2 regions of the Peribacillus sp. genome follow, and region 2 is predicted to be linked to the other one. Evidence: riboswitches for the same ligand, from Rfam matches in the RefSeq annotation. Region 2 holds a riboswitch; the other holds the start of a gene.
What was found. Region 2 has a riboswitch for S-adenosylmethionine ahead of metK (methionine adenosyltransferase). Riboswitches for the same ligand answer to the same signal wherever they lie in the genome.
Positions count from the first base shown of each region.

Region 1: another riboswitch for S-adenosylmethionine. It lies ahead of ssuE (NADPH-dependent FMN reductase); the one in region 2 lies ahead of metK (methionine adenosyltransferase).

Region 1 is NZ_JAZVJO010000346.1:543-7,059, reverse strand. It holds gene AC52RT_RS11060 (glycoside hydrolase family 15 protein) at 1-934, opposite strand, end outside; gene AC52RT_RS11055 (mismatch-specific DNA-glycosylase) at 1,243-1,752, opposite strand; gene AC52RT_RS11050 (hypothetical protein) at 2,018-2,254, opposite strand; gene ssuE (NADPH-dependent FMN reductase) at 2,512-2,886, opposite strand; SAM riboswitch class I at 2,986-3,091, opposite strand; gene pdxT (pyridoxal 5'-phosphate synthase glutaminase subunit PdxT) at 3,179-3,769, opposite strand; gene pdxS (pyridoxal 5'-phosphate synthase lyase subunit PdxS) at 3,771-4,658, opposite strand; gene pdxR (MocR-like pyridoxine biosynthesis transcription factor PdxR) at 4,781-6,178, shown strand; gene AC52RT_RS11025 (AAA family ATPase) at 6,259-6,517, opposite strand, start outside.
Region 2 is NZ_JAZVJO010000557.1:608-7,339, forward strand. It holds gene pckA (phosphoenolpyruvate carboxykinase (ATP)) at 1-1,504, opposite strand, end outside; SAM riboswitch class I at 1,797-1,963, shown strand; gene metK (methionine adenosyltransferase) at 2,181-3,380, shown strand; gene AC52RT_RS18265 (gamma carbonic anhydrase) at 3,488-4,009, opposite strand; gene AC52RT_RS18270 (alpha/beta hydrolase) at 4,123-4,929, shown strand; gene mnmM (tRNA 5-(aminomethyl)-2-thiouridylate-methyltransferase MnmM) at 4,966-5,538, opposite strand; gene mnmL (tRNA modification radical SAM protein MnmL/YtqA) at 5,535-6,497, opposite strand.

The DNA.
Region 1 (6,517 bases), on a different contig from region 2:
TATTTCCGTTTGGTATATTGATTCCACCAATATATAGTTCCGGGATCTCCCAATTATCAGGGATAATTCTCTCTGTTTTCATGACATATTCATAGGCTTTCTCATACATGCCTAATTCAAAATAACATAAGCCCAGCCAAGGAAGACCAAAACACCATTCTGCTTCGCTGCCTTCATTATAATATTGATCATGGGCATACCGAATAACGCCATTTGTCCGCTCCAGCTTTTGAGAAACCATTTCCACAATTTTTAGTGCTGTTTTCCGATCAACAATTCGATAAGGATAAACAAGTGACAGGAGGGCAAGGTCTGTCTCTTTAGTTATACTTTCTCGTGGAAGGAGAAAGCGCAATGTTTCTTCACCCTTTTGAATTAATCCATCGTTGACATTTACCAGCATTTTCACTGAGTGTAGACCCGCTACACAGGCTCCCACGCTTGAAGCATGCAATTCAATATTTTCTTCCCACATTCCATTATCATGTGCTTCCCAGTACTGTAAACACTCTAGATAGTCTACTAATTTTTGAACCATCAAAAGGTCTTTCTCATCTCGAATAATCTTTTGCCCTTGCCGAACGCCCTCCCCAACTCCCCATAAGAAGGCTCCTAGCGCATCATTCTGCGCATGTCCCCACTCTTGACTGATTTCCTTTAATTCAGTCGAGTAGCGGGAATGAATGTGTTCAAAGAGATACATTGGTTTCTTTTCACGATGGATATCAATTTTCCATTCATACGTTTTAAAAAGATCAAACAAAGCATGATAAGCTTTTTCATACCGTTCAGAAGGACTTTGTAAAAATGGTAGTACTGTATAGACCACATCACGAATCCAAACATAATTATAGTCTTGTGAGATACTCGCTGTATACGCACCATTGGGAAGACGCATCCGATCTAATACATCAAGCGCATCATTTAATTTCATGCTAGACACCCCCGTTTATTATCAGCTTTCACCGTTCATTAAAGCGCTTTCAATTAGTGAATAAAAATAAGTCCGAACAAGTTGATTTACATGTGATAGTTTATGTAGAAACCTGTTCATGTGATAATCAAGAAAGGATATTCTACTAAAATGAACACTTGCCTACACCTTTGGCAAAGGGGTCGATGGTTTGTAAGGATCGTTCACTAGGTATATGGTCCTTATATATAGTGTATCGGTCATAGCTAAAACAATTTAATACTTTTTAAAAATAAAAAAACAGCTGGCCCGAAAGCCAACTGTGTTCCTCACCTTAGTTTCAATGCGTCGGCGAGTTTTCGGTATATATCTGTAACATCCTCTACTTTCATTCGTACTAATCCACTCGATGAAGGGGCGACAAAATCGACGGTTCCTGGCACGATTGACTGCGGTTGAAATCCCCAGTCCACCTTTTTCTTTCGTGAATATTCCTGATAAACACCCTTGCCCACGAAGCAAGCATATTTAGGCTTGTAAGCTTGGATTTTTTCTTTCAATTGCTGCCGTCCAATCACGTATTCTTCTCTCGTAATATCCACTGCTCCCACTGTCGGTCTCGACACAATATTCGTGAACCCATATCCAAGCTCCAGCAGGGCTGCATCTTCTTTAGGCAAATACCTGCGGGATGTTAAGCCTGATTCATGGAGAATCTTCCAAAATCGATTAGCGGGATTTGCATAATGATGTCCCTCTTCTCCTGAACGTATACTTGGGTTAAAGCCGATAAACAGGATGAGTAAGTTTTTATCAAGATGATCTGGAATATGATCCATATTCTACTCCTTTGACTATAAGTCCCTATAGTATAATACAAGCTAACCAAAGTATCTATTCCCTCATAATCTCTTTAGCAACAAGCTGACCTGATTTTGTCACAATGGGGGTGCCCCCGCCAGGATGAGTACTGCCACCAACAAACCATAGGTTTTTGATATCTTTAGACTTATTTCTAATTTTGGAGAAAGTTTGCGAAAACGTATTAGAGGACATGCCCTTGATACATGATGTTTTGCTTTAAGTTACTCAACCCCTTTTTTTCTACATTTGAATATTTTTTTCAGCATAGTCGTTTTTTAAATATGGTGCATTGATGAGAAAAAATAGATTACTATGTCCCATAGGCGCTAGACTAGCTTCAGACTTACCTGAATAACAAATATATATAGCCGGATTGTCTGGGAGTTGTTTCTTTATGAAGATATCCTTAAACTCCTCTTGATAGTTTTCGGGGAAAAATACGTTATGATGTTCAAGCTGTGGATACTGTTTACTCATCCCCATAAAAGGACAAACCCTGACAGGGAAGGCTCATAGCTTGCTAGTTTACGATTAGTCATGGATGGCCGGTGGCTGTTATTATCTTAAACGTGTATGATCTGTACCTTTTGAATCGCTTCGGCGAATTCTTCTGCTTGAACCGTAATGCGTTGTAATAGGTCTTCATCCTCTATTGGTGCTGACAAGTTTTCTTTGTTAATTTTCTTATCTATTATATAAACTCCTTGAAGCGGTTGTCCTTTTAAGACGGCGATTTACGGTTTTAATGCATAATCAATGGCCAGTAAATGTGCCGGACTTCCACCGACCATGATTGGTAAAACAGGTTTATTCTTTAACGCACCCTCTGGCAGTAAATCAATAACCGTTTTTAATACACCCGTATAGGAAGCCTTGTATACAGGAGAACCAATAATCACTCCATCCGCTTTTTCAATCAGTTCAGAAAATTTTTTTATTTCAGGACTATTATACCGAGCATGAATTAAGTCACCTTCAGGGAAATCACGTACGCTTACAGTAGTGACCTTAAATCCATGCTGTTCAATGATTCCTTTTACATAGTTCAGTACTAAATCTGTTCGTGAGGGGGAGGAAGGACTCCCAGATAAAATAACAATTTCACTCATAGTGTAGGATCCTTTCATGATACATGTTTTATCGTCTTGCTGCTTTTCTTACACACAAAAATATCCCCATTCAAAGAGAAAGAGGACATTTTGAATCTACTCTTATCTCTCAAGACACTACTTGCTGGATTTAGCACCTGCTTGCTCGAAAGCATAGGTTGCTGAAGCTTCAAAGGGCCAGTCCCTCAGCTTCTCTTGATAAGAATATTAAGTTATAATTATCATAATTGTTCGAATAGTCTCTGTCAAGATTATATATAAAAACCATACTCATTTACTATAATCAGTGGTATTAAGATGAATGGCTTACCATTGACGATCCAACCATTTCATTGAACATTTTATAAAATCGGTTATCATCGGTCAGTTCTGGATGAAACGCAGTGACTAAGAGATGATCACAGCGGGCGGCGACTATTTTTTCATCTACTCGTGCTAGAATTTCAACCTGATCACCAGCTGATATAATATACGGTGCACGTATAAATACCGCTTGAAAAGGAGCCTCCATCCCTTTTATTTCAATATTTGCTTCAAAACTATCAATTTGTCTCCCAAAACCATTGCGTTTAACGACGATGTCCATGATTTCTAAATGAGCAGACTCAGCCCCTTCAAGCCCTTTCGCAACGAGGACCAGGCCGGCACAGGTACCGAATATAGGTTTTTGTTGATTAGAAAAATTTTTAATCGCTTCGATAAATCCATAACGGGCCATTAAGCTCCCAATTGCTGTACTTTCACCGCCTGGGATAATCAGCCCATCCAGTTTTTCTAGCTGCTCAGGATGTTTGACAATTACGGCTTCAGAACCTGTATCGATTATTTGTTTTCGATGTTCCTCCACAGCACCTTGTAAGGCGACTACACCAATTACTGCCATGTTACACCCCTCGCTCCTGCATACGGTCTGCCACAGCAAGCTTAGAAATATCGATACCTGTCATTGGAGATCCAAGTTCCTTAGAAAGCGCCCCAATTAATTCATAATCATTATAAAACGTCGTTGCCTGAACAATCGCGTTGGCAAATTTCTCTGGGTTTTCCGATTTAAACACCCCAGAGCCAACAAATACCCCATCAGCACCGAGTTCCATCATCAGGGCAGCGTCAGATGGCGTAGCCACTCCTCCAGCAGCAAAGTTCACGACCGGTAATTTCCCTTCTTTTTTAATTTGTTTAAGAATCTCATATGGGGCTCCTAAGTTCTTCGCTTCAACCATTAATTCATCGTCATTCATTAAGATTATTTTTCTAATTTGAGCCTGAACTTTTCGCATATGACGAACAGCTTCCACAATATTTCCCGTACCTGGTTCCCCTTTTGTACGAAGCATGGACGCTCCTTCACCTATTCTCCGAGCTGCTTCTCCTAAATCACGACAGCCGCAGACAAAGGGCACCGTAAACGCACTTTTCAGAATATGGAACTCTTCATCAGCTGGGGTCAATACTTCACTTTCATCAATATAATCAACCCCCATGGCTTCTAACACTCTAGCTTCGATGATATGTCCAATTCTTGCTTTTGCCATTACAGGAATCGAGACAGCATTCAGGACAGCTTCAGTAATTCTTGGATCAGCCATTCTTGCGACTCCTCCAGCTGCCCGAATATCAGAAGGCACTCTTTCCAAGGCCATTACAGCTACTGCACCTGCTGCTTCCGCAATCTTAGCTTGCTCGGCATTGACAACATCCATGATGACTCCGCCCTTTTGCATATGAGCCATCCCTCGTTTAACCGCATCCGTTGCTATTACTTTATTCATCTCTTCATCTCCCAATTTATGTTGATTTTTTACTATTTGTTCTTTAGTATAAAAACCAAGTGAATGTATTAAAAGTGTCAGTTTTACATAAAACGATGGGTTCAGAGAAAGCAGGAGACTAGATGGATAGGTTAGCCGTTGAATTAAATAGAGACAGTTCCATTCCGATGTACGAACAATTATACGCACATATTAAAGCGGAAATTACGGAAGGCAGGCTGCTTTTCCAAACAAAGCTTCCCTCAAAACGTAAGTTAGCAGATGTCTTACATATAAGTTTAAACACAGTTGAAACAGCTTACGAACAGCTGACCGCTGAAGGCTACCTCGAGGTTATTCCACGTAAAGGCTATTTCGTGATGGCATCGGAAGATTTGGAATATATCGGAGCAAAAAGTACACTGCCCTTACAAACGAATCTACAAATGAATTCAATTACTATTGATTTTCATCCTAGTCAGATTGATACAGAAAACTTCCCCTTTCAACAATGGCGTAAATATGCCAAAAACAGTATGCATGAAGACCATCATGAATGGCTTTTACTTGGAGACTCACAAGGAGAAATAGAGCTGCGTCATGAAATCGCGGTATACCTATATCATGCTAGAGGTGTAAAATGCAGCCCAGATCAAATTATTTTGGGCGCTGGGATTGAAATTCTATTACAGCAGCTCGTTTTACTATTAAACCCAACTACCATTTATGGTGTCGAAGATCCCGGGTATCATCTAATTCAGCAAATTTTAACTTGCTATAATCATCAGGTGTATCCACTCGCAGTAGACGAAGAAGGCCTGATCGTGAAAAATGTCGAGAACTCACCGATTAATATCGTCTATGTGACCCCTTCCCATCACTTTCCCTACGGCACCGTTTTGTCTGTTAACCGAAGGACACAATTATTAAACTGGGCCAGCGGGCATTCAAATCGATTTATTATTGAAGACGATTATGATAGTGAATTTCGATATACTGGTAAAGCAATTCCCTCCCTACAGAGCTTAGATTACACAGAGAAAGTCATCTACTTAGGATCGTTTTCAAAATCACTCATGCCATCCATTCGAATCAGCTATATGGTCCTGCCAAAACAGCTGCTTGCTAGGCATAAGCAAGATCTCTCTTTCTACCACTCTACTGTTTCAAGAATAGATCAACATATCTTAACCGAATTTATGAAAATGGGAGACTTCGAGAAACATTTGAATCGAATGCGTAAACTTTACCGTCGTAAGTTAGAAAGGGTTTTAGCCTCAATAAAGCCCTATTCTTCTACGATTACAGTCATTGGTGAGCAATCGGGGCTTCATGTTGTATTAGCAGTTAACAATGGAATGACTGAAGACACACTCGTCACAAAAGCTGCTGCAGCTGGATTTAAAATCTATCCAGTATCGCTCTACTCAATGGCAAAACAGAACCTTTCACATCCACAAATCATTCTTGGCTTTGCTGGCATCCCAGAGACTAAACTAACAGAGGCACTGAATGGTTTATTAGAGAGCTGGGGGTTTTAACAGGATATGAACGAACTGATGAAGCAAAAGTACTTTTTGAATAAAAAAAGAGCTTGAAAAGTACTTCCAAGCTTACATGATTATAAATTAAATCTTGCCGAAATTAGGTTAGCGGCTTCTATCGCACTTAATTTAGTATTATTAATTTTTATGTAATTTTCTTTTTTTAATTCACCGTCGAAGGAGTTCAATCTGTGCTTTTTCATGGACTCCCTTAATTCATTTTCTGACCAATCTATGTTCCTTTTGGTAGGTTTTTGCTCAAGTCTGTGCGGGCTTTTATTTCGTTCTAGTCTCACATTCATTTCAGATTCTAACTCAACAAAATAAATCGTTGCC
Region 2 (6,732 bases):
GTTCGATGGCCTTAGCTTTATAGGCATCTTTGTCTTCCCATGTTCGTGTAGGCTGGAGTACTTCGTCTGGAACGCCGGGCACGTGTAGTGGAATATCAAAGCCAAATACTTCGTCCTTGATGGTTTCGACGTTGGTTAATTCTCCTTCTAGTGCTGCCTGTACCATGGCTCTTGTATAAGCAAGCTTCATTCGGCTGCCGACGCCGTACTCGCCGCCAGTCCAACCTGTATTGACGAGGAATACTTTTGCGCTGTGTTCATCAATTTTTTCGCCGAGCATTTCTGCATAGCGGACTGCAGGAAGCGGTAGGAATGGTGAACCAAAGCAAGTGGAGAACGTAGCTTCGGGGGAGGTGATGCCTCTCTCCGTTCCAGCTAATTTACTCGTATAGCCGCTTAAGAAATGGAACATGGCTTGTTCTTTCGTTAGTTTACTGATAGGAGGCAATACGCCTGATGCATCAGCAGTTAGGTAGATAATCGTTGTTGGGTGACCTGCAACACTTGGATCAACGATATTATCAATCGATTGTATTTGGTAGGCAGCACGTGTATTTTCAGTCAAGGCACTGCTGTCATAATCCGCAATGCGGGTATCTGGATGAAGAACTACATTCTCAAGAACGGCACCAAAACGAATGGCGTCAAAGATTTGAGGTTCTTTTTCACGAGATAAATTGATGCATTTTGCATAGCAGCCGCCTTCGATGTTGAAAACGCCATTTGAAGACCAGCCATGCTCATCATCACCAATTAATTTTCGGTTGGAGTCTGCAGATAATGTAGTCTTGCCAGTTCCTGATAAACCAAAGAATAAAGCGACGTCGCCTTCTCTGCCGACATTGGCTGAACAATGCATTGGAAGAATCCCTTTTTCAGGAAGAAGATAGTTCATTACTGAGAAAATAGATTTTTTCATTTCTCCTGCGTATTCAGTACCGCCGATTAATACCGTCCTGCGTTCAAAAGAAATAATAATAAACGTTTCTGACTGTGTACCGTCTACGGCTGGATCTGCTTTAAAGTTTGGTGCTGATATAACCGTGAATTCTGATAAATGATCTTGAAGTTCTTCTTCATTTGGCCGAATAAATAATTGATGGGCAAACAGATTATGCCAAGCGTATTCGTTAATTATTTGAATGGGTAATTGATGTTGTTTATCTGCACCTGCAAAGCCTTTGAAAACAAATACTTCATCTTTTTGTTTTAAATACTGCAGGACTTTATCGTATAACTTTGCAAATACTTCACTAGAAATCGGTTGGTTTACAGTACCCCAATCAATCTTTTCATGAACAGCTTTTTCATCTACTATATATTTATCCTTAGGAGAACGTCCTGTGTATTTTCCGGTTTCAGCTTTTACAGCTCCTGTTGACGTGAGCTGCCCTTCGTTGCGGCTTAAAACTTTTTCAACTAATTGAGGTACAGAAAGCTGCACATGTATGTTGTTACCGGATAATAATTGGTGTAACTCATTTGAGATATCAAGCGTATTCATATAGGAGATACCTACCTTTTTTTGAATTTATAATCAATTTATAAATAGTATAACACATTAGTTTTAATAGTCTATACTATTTGTTTTGTTTCTTGTATTTTCTGAGAGGAAAAGGTTTTAATTGGTGAAATTTATTGAAAGGATCTATAGGCTATATGCCTTTTACTCCATTTTTCCTTTGCACTATGACATTATGTGAGGATAGTGGAAAATAGAAACTTTTTCTTCTGAATAGGAAATAAGTATTGACAGAATTTGTAGAATTACGTTATGATTTTAAATTGTACGGATTCTCTTATCCCGAGATGGTGGAGGGCCAGGCCCAATGAAACCCAGCAACCTGCTAGAATGTTTGATTTTGATAAAACAATAAATTGCTTTAATCAGCAATTGTTTGCAAAATCATTTTAGTGTTGGTGCTAACCTGAGCAAGGTAAAAAAACCCTTGAACGATAAGAGTGAAAGGATCATTTCGAGACAACAAACCTTTCCTCAAAAACTAGGAAGGGTTTTTATGCGTTTAATCATTCTTTTTTACTATGAATGATTCGCATCAACCTTTCTGCTTCTATTATATAATACCAACTGGGAATGAGTTTCGTCTAACAAAATGGGAAAGATAATGTGAATGGCTGCCATTCCTTTTCTTAGCCTGAACATTTGAGGAGGCAAAAGAATGTCAAAGAAACGTCGTTTATTTACTTCTGAGTCTGTGACAGAAGGACATCCGGATAAAATTTGTGATCAGATTTCAGATTCAATCTTGGATGCTATCCTAGCTAAGGATGCAAATGCACGTGTTGCATGTGAAACATCGGTTACAACTGGTTTAGTTTTAGTTGCTGGTGAAATTACTACTTCTACCTATGTAGATATTCCAAGAATCGTGCGTGATACAATTGCTGGTATTGGATACACACGCGCAAAATATGGTTTTGATGCTGAAACATGTGCTGTATTAAGTTCGATTGATGAACAGTCAGCAGATATTGCTGCTGGAGTCGATGAAGCTCTTGAATCTCGTGAAGGCCAAATGACTGATGATCAAATTAATGCAATCGGTGCTGGAGATCAGGGATTGATGTTTGGGTTTGCTTGTAACGAAACAGAAGAACTTATGCCGTTGCCTATTTCATTGGCTCATAAGCTTTCTCGTCGTCTAGCAGAAGTCCGTAAAAATGGAACGTTAGAGTACCTTCGTCCAGATGGTAAAACACAGGTAACGATTGAGTATGATGAAAATAACAAGCCGGTCCGTGTAGATACCATTGTTATTTCGACTCAACATAGTCCTGATGTTACATTGGAACAAATTCAACGTGATTTAAAAGAACATGTCATTAATGTGGTAGTGCCTAGCGGGTTAATTGATGATGAAACAAAATATTTCATTAATCCGACTGGCCGTTTCGTCATTGGAGGACCACAAGGTGATGCAGGTCTGACAGGACGGAAAATTATTGTTGATACGTACGGTGGATATGCTCGTCATGGCGGCGGCGCATTCTCTGGTAAAGATCCGACAAAAGTGGATCGTTCAGCTGCGTATGCTGCGCGGTATGTAGCGAAGAATTTAGTGGCAGCGGGTCTGGCTGACAAAGTAGAAGTACAGCTTGCTTACGCTATCGGTGTAGCTAAGCCGGTTTCAATCGCTGTTGATACATTCGGTACAGGAAAAGTGGATGAAGATATTTTAGTGGACTTAGTCAGTGCGAACTTTGATCTTCGCCCTGCTGGAATTATTAAAATGCTCGATCTTCGTAGACCGATTTATAAACAAACTGCAGCGTATGGACATTTTGGCCGTACGGATGTCGATCTTCCTTGGGAACGTACAGACAAGGCAGCTTCTTTAAAAGAACAAGCAAAAGCATAAACAAAAAAAGAAGTCTTACCTAGGTAAGATTTCTTTTTTTTGCATTATCCTGCTTTTCTGAATCAATACTAGAACAATCAAGCTCTTATATGTAATGAATTCATATCTTATTCTAGTGGAGCAGTGTATTTATAATATTGGCCCTTTTCGGCATATTCGGTTACTATACGCTCCATATCATGTTTGTCCTCTTCGGTTAGCTCGCGGATGACTTTAGCCGGTCTTCCGAATGCCAACGTGTTAGGTGGAATCACTTTCCCTTGAGGGACCAAACTGCCGGCTCCTATAAATGCACCCTCACCGATTTCAGCTTTATCAAGAATGATCGAGCCCATTCCGATAAGTGCACCTTTCCTAACTTTACAGCTATGAAGAATAACTTGATGTCCAATCGTCACTTCATCTTCAATAATCAGAGGATTATTAGGGCTTTGGTGTAAAATACTATTATCCTGTATGTTAACTTTTTTTCCGATAATGGTTGGAGCAACATCCCCTCGAATGACGGAGTTGAACCAAATGGTTGATTCAGCATCAATGGTAACATCACCTGTTATAATTGTATTCTCAGCAAGATAAACGCTTTCAGCAATTTGAGGTATTTTGTTTTTATATGGGTAAACTGGCATATTTAAAACAAATCCTTTCCGAAATCGACATTTTTTATGTATTATTTGTATTATAAAGGACGAAAACCTATTTGGAAAAAAATACACCTTGAAAATGATAGGGGGGACATCATATGTGGAAATGGGAGGCTGAAGGAAGCCCGAAAGCTGTAATTGTTATGGTACATGGAGCAATGGAACATCATGGCCGATATAAATGGCTGTCACAAATGTGGCGCTCTGCTGGGTATCATGTTATTATGGGGGACCTTCCAGGCCAAGGAATGACAACAAGAGCCTATCGAGGACATATTAATTCATTTGAACAGTACTTAAATGAGGTCAGGACTTGGATTGAAGAGGCATATGAATATGCGCTTCCAGTCTTCCTGCTGGGACATAGCATGGGAGGCCTGATTGCTATTAGACTTTTACAAGAAGATGAATTGGAAATAGCCGGCGTCATTCTTTCTTCACCTTGTTTAGGACTGATGGCTCAGCCGCCTAAGCTCCTCGGTGCGGCTTCAATTGGGTTAAATATTGCGTTGCCTAAATTAAGAATTGATGCGGGTCTCAAGCCTGAACTAGTTACGAGAAATTTAGAAATCCAGGAAGAAGATCTCAACGATTCATTATATGTTACGAAGGTTTCCGTTCGCTGGTATCGTGAACTACTGGGTGCAATTAAGGAGGCCTTTGAGGATATTCCGGAATTTCAGGATGTTCCAATGCTATTAATGCAGGGTGGAGACGATAAGATAGTTGACAAGCGCCCCGTCAGAGAATGGTTTAATTATAATCAATGCAGTGAAAAGCAATATAAAGAATGGCACGGACTTTATCATGAGATTTTTAATGAACCAGAAAGAAACGATGTATTCACCTATGCGCTTAGTTTTGTGGAAACCCGCCTGAAGACGCTGGGATACGTAGTTCAATGAAAAGAAGCTGCCTAAATTTGGCAGCTTCTTTTTAATCTATATTTTTTCTATAGCAAGGATAAATGGGGGGTCGTTCACTTGATTTATAAACTGGTATTGCAAGACATGTGCACGATGCTGAGATAACGCTGCGGCGTATTCGAGTAGATGGTCGCGTTCTTCAGCACCCCCAGGATGACCATGATAAATAACGAGGACAATCATTCCGCCTGGAGCCATAATATCAAGGAGCTGTTCTACACTTGAAATAGTCGTTTCAAAATGTGTGATAATTGACTTGTCGCCGCCAGGAAGATAACCAAGATTAAAAATGGCAGCTTTTATTTGACCGTGGTGTTTCTCGGGAATACGATAGGTCACTTGTTCATGTCCAGCAGTAAATAATGTGCATCGTTCGGTTACCTGCTCGGATGCTAGTTTTTTCTTCGTTTGATCAATCGCAGCTTGCTGAATGTCAAACCCATAAACATGCCCTTCTTCACCGACCAGATTTGCAAGAAAAACGGTGTCAAAACCATTTCCGACTGTTCCATCAACGGCGATATCTCCATGAGTTAAGGAGTCTTTCAATAAACGACTGGCAAATGGTAAGATCTTTTCTAGTTTCATTTACGTGGACCCTCCGTTATGTATAATTTCCCCTGATAGCTGTTACGTTTCTTTAATTCTGCATCAATGGCATTCAATACTGCCCACTTGTTAACGCTCCACATAGGCCCAACCATTAATTCAATAGGGCCGTCGCCTGTTATGCGGTGAATAATCATCTCAGGAGGAAGAATTTCCAGCTGATCACAAACAAGCGAGATATAGTCTTCAAAGGTAAGAAACTCAAGCAGCCCTTTTTCGTATTGTTTGACCATTGGTGTTCCTTTTAGAAGATGCAGTAAATGAATTTTGATTCCTTGAACATCGAGGTTGGCAACTTCACGTGCTGTTTCCATCATCATTTCATAAGATTCCTGCGGAAGGCCGTTAATAATATGAGAACAGACACGTATGCCATGCTTGCGTAATTTTTCAACACCTTCTTTGTAGCAGGCAAAGTCGTGAGCACGATTGATCATCTGAGCTGTTTTCTCATGCACGGTTTGCAGTCCAAGCTCCACAATAAGATACGTCCGTTCGTTAAGCTCGGCCAAATACTCAACAACATCATCAGGTAAACAATCAGGCCGAGTACCTATAGATAAACCGACAACATTTTTTTCCTGGAGAACGCCTTCGTATTTTTCCCGAAGTACTTCAACAGGTGCGTGTGTATTCGTAAACGCTTGGAAGTAGGCCATGTATTTACCATCTTTCCATTTATGATGCATTTTTTCACTAATTTCTCTAAATTGAACATCTAGTGGCTCGACTCGGTTACCTGCGAAGTCTCCGGATCCAGCGGCACTACAGAATGTACATCCGCCGTGGGCGACAGTACCGTCACGATTGGGACAGTCAAAGCCGCCATCGAGAGCAACCTTAAACACTTTGTGACCAAATTCTTGACGTAAATGATAGTTCCAGGTGTGGTAGCGTTTTTCATCTGATGCATATTTGAACGGGTTTATCTGATGCAAATCAGCAACCTCCTTAAAAGGTGAATAATTCAGTAGTTATTCATTATTATACAACTTTTTAAACAGAAGAAGGGGAGCTTCTGTAATAAGAAAAAGTCAGCAATGTTGAATGATGACTAGCTGACGTATTATTATTTTTTTGCTGTTTTGACAGCTTGTGCATCATATAATGCGCCCACTGAGGAGACAATTCTGAATTCGGTTTCCAAGCTTTGCTAGTCCTACAATATGAACA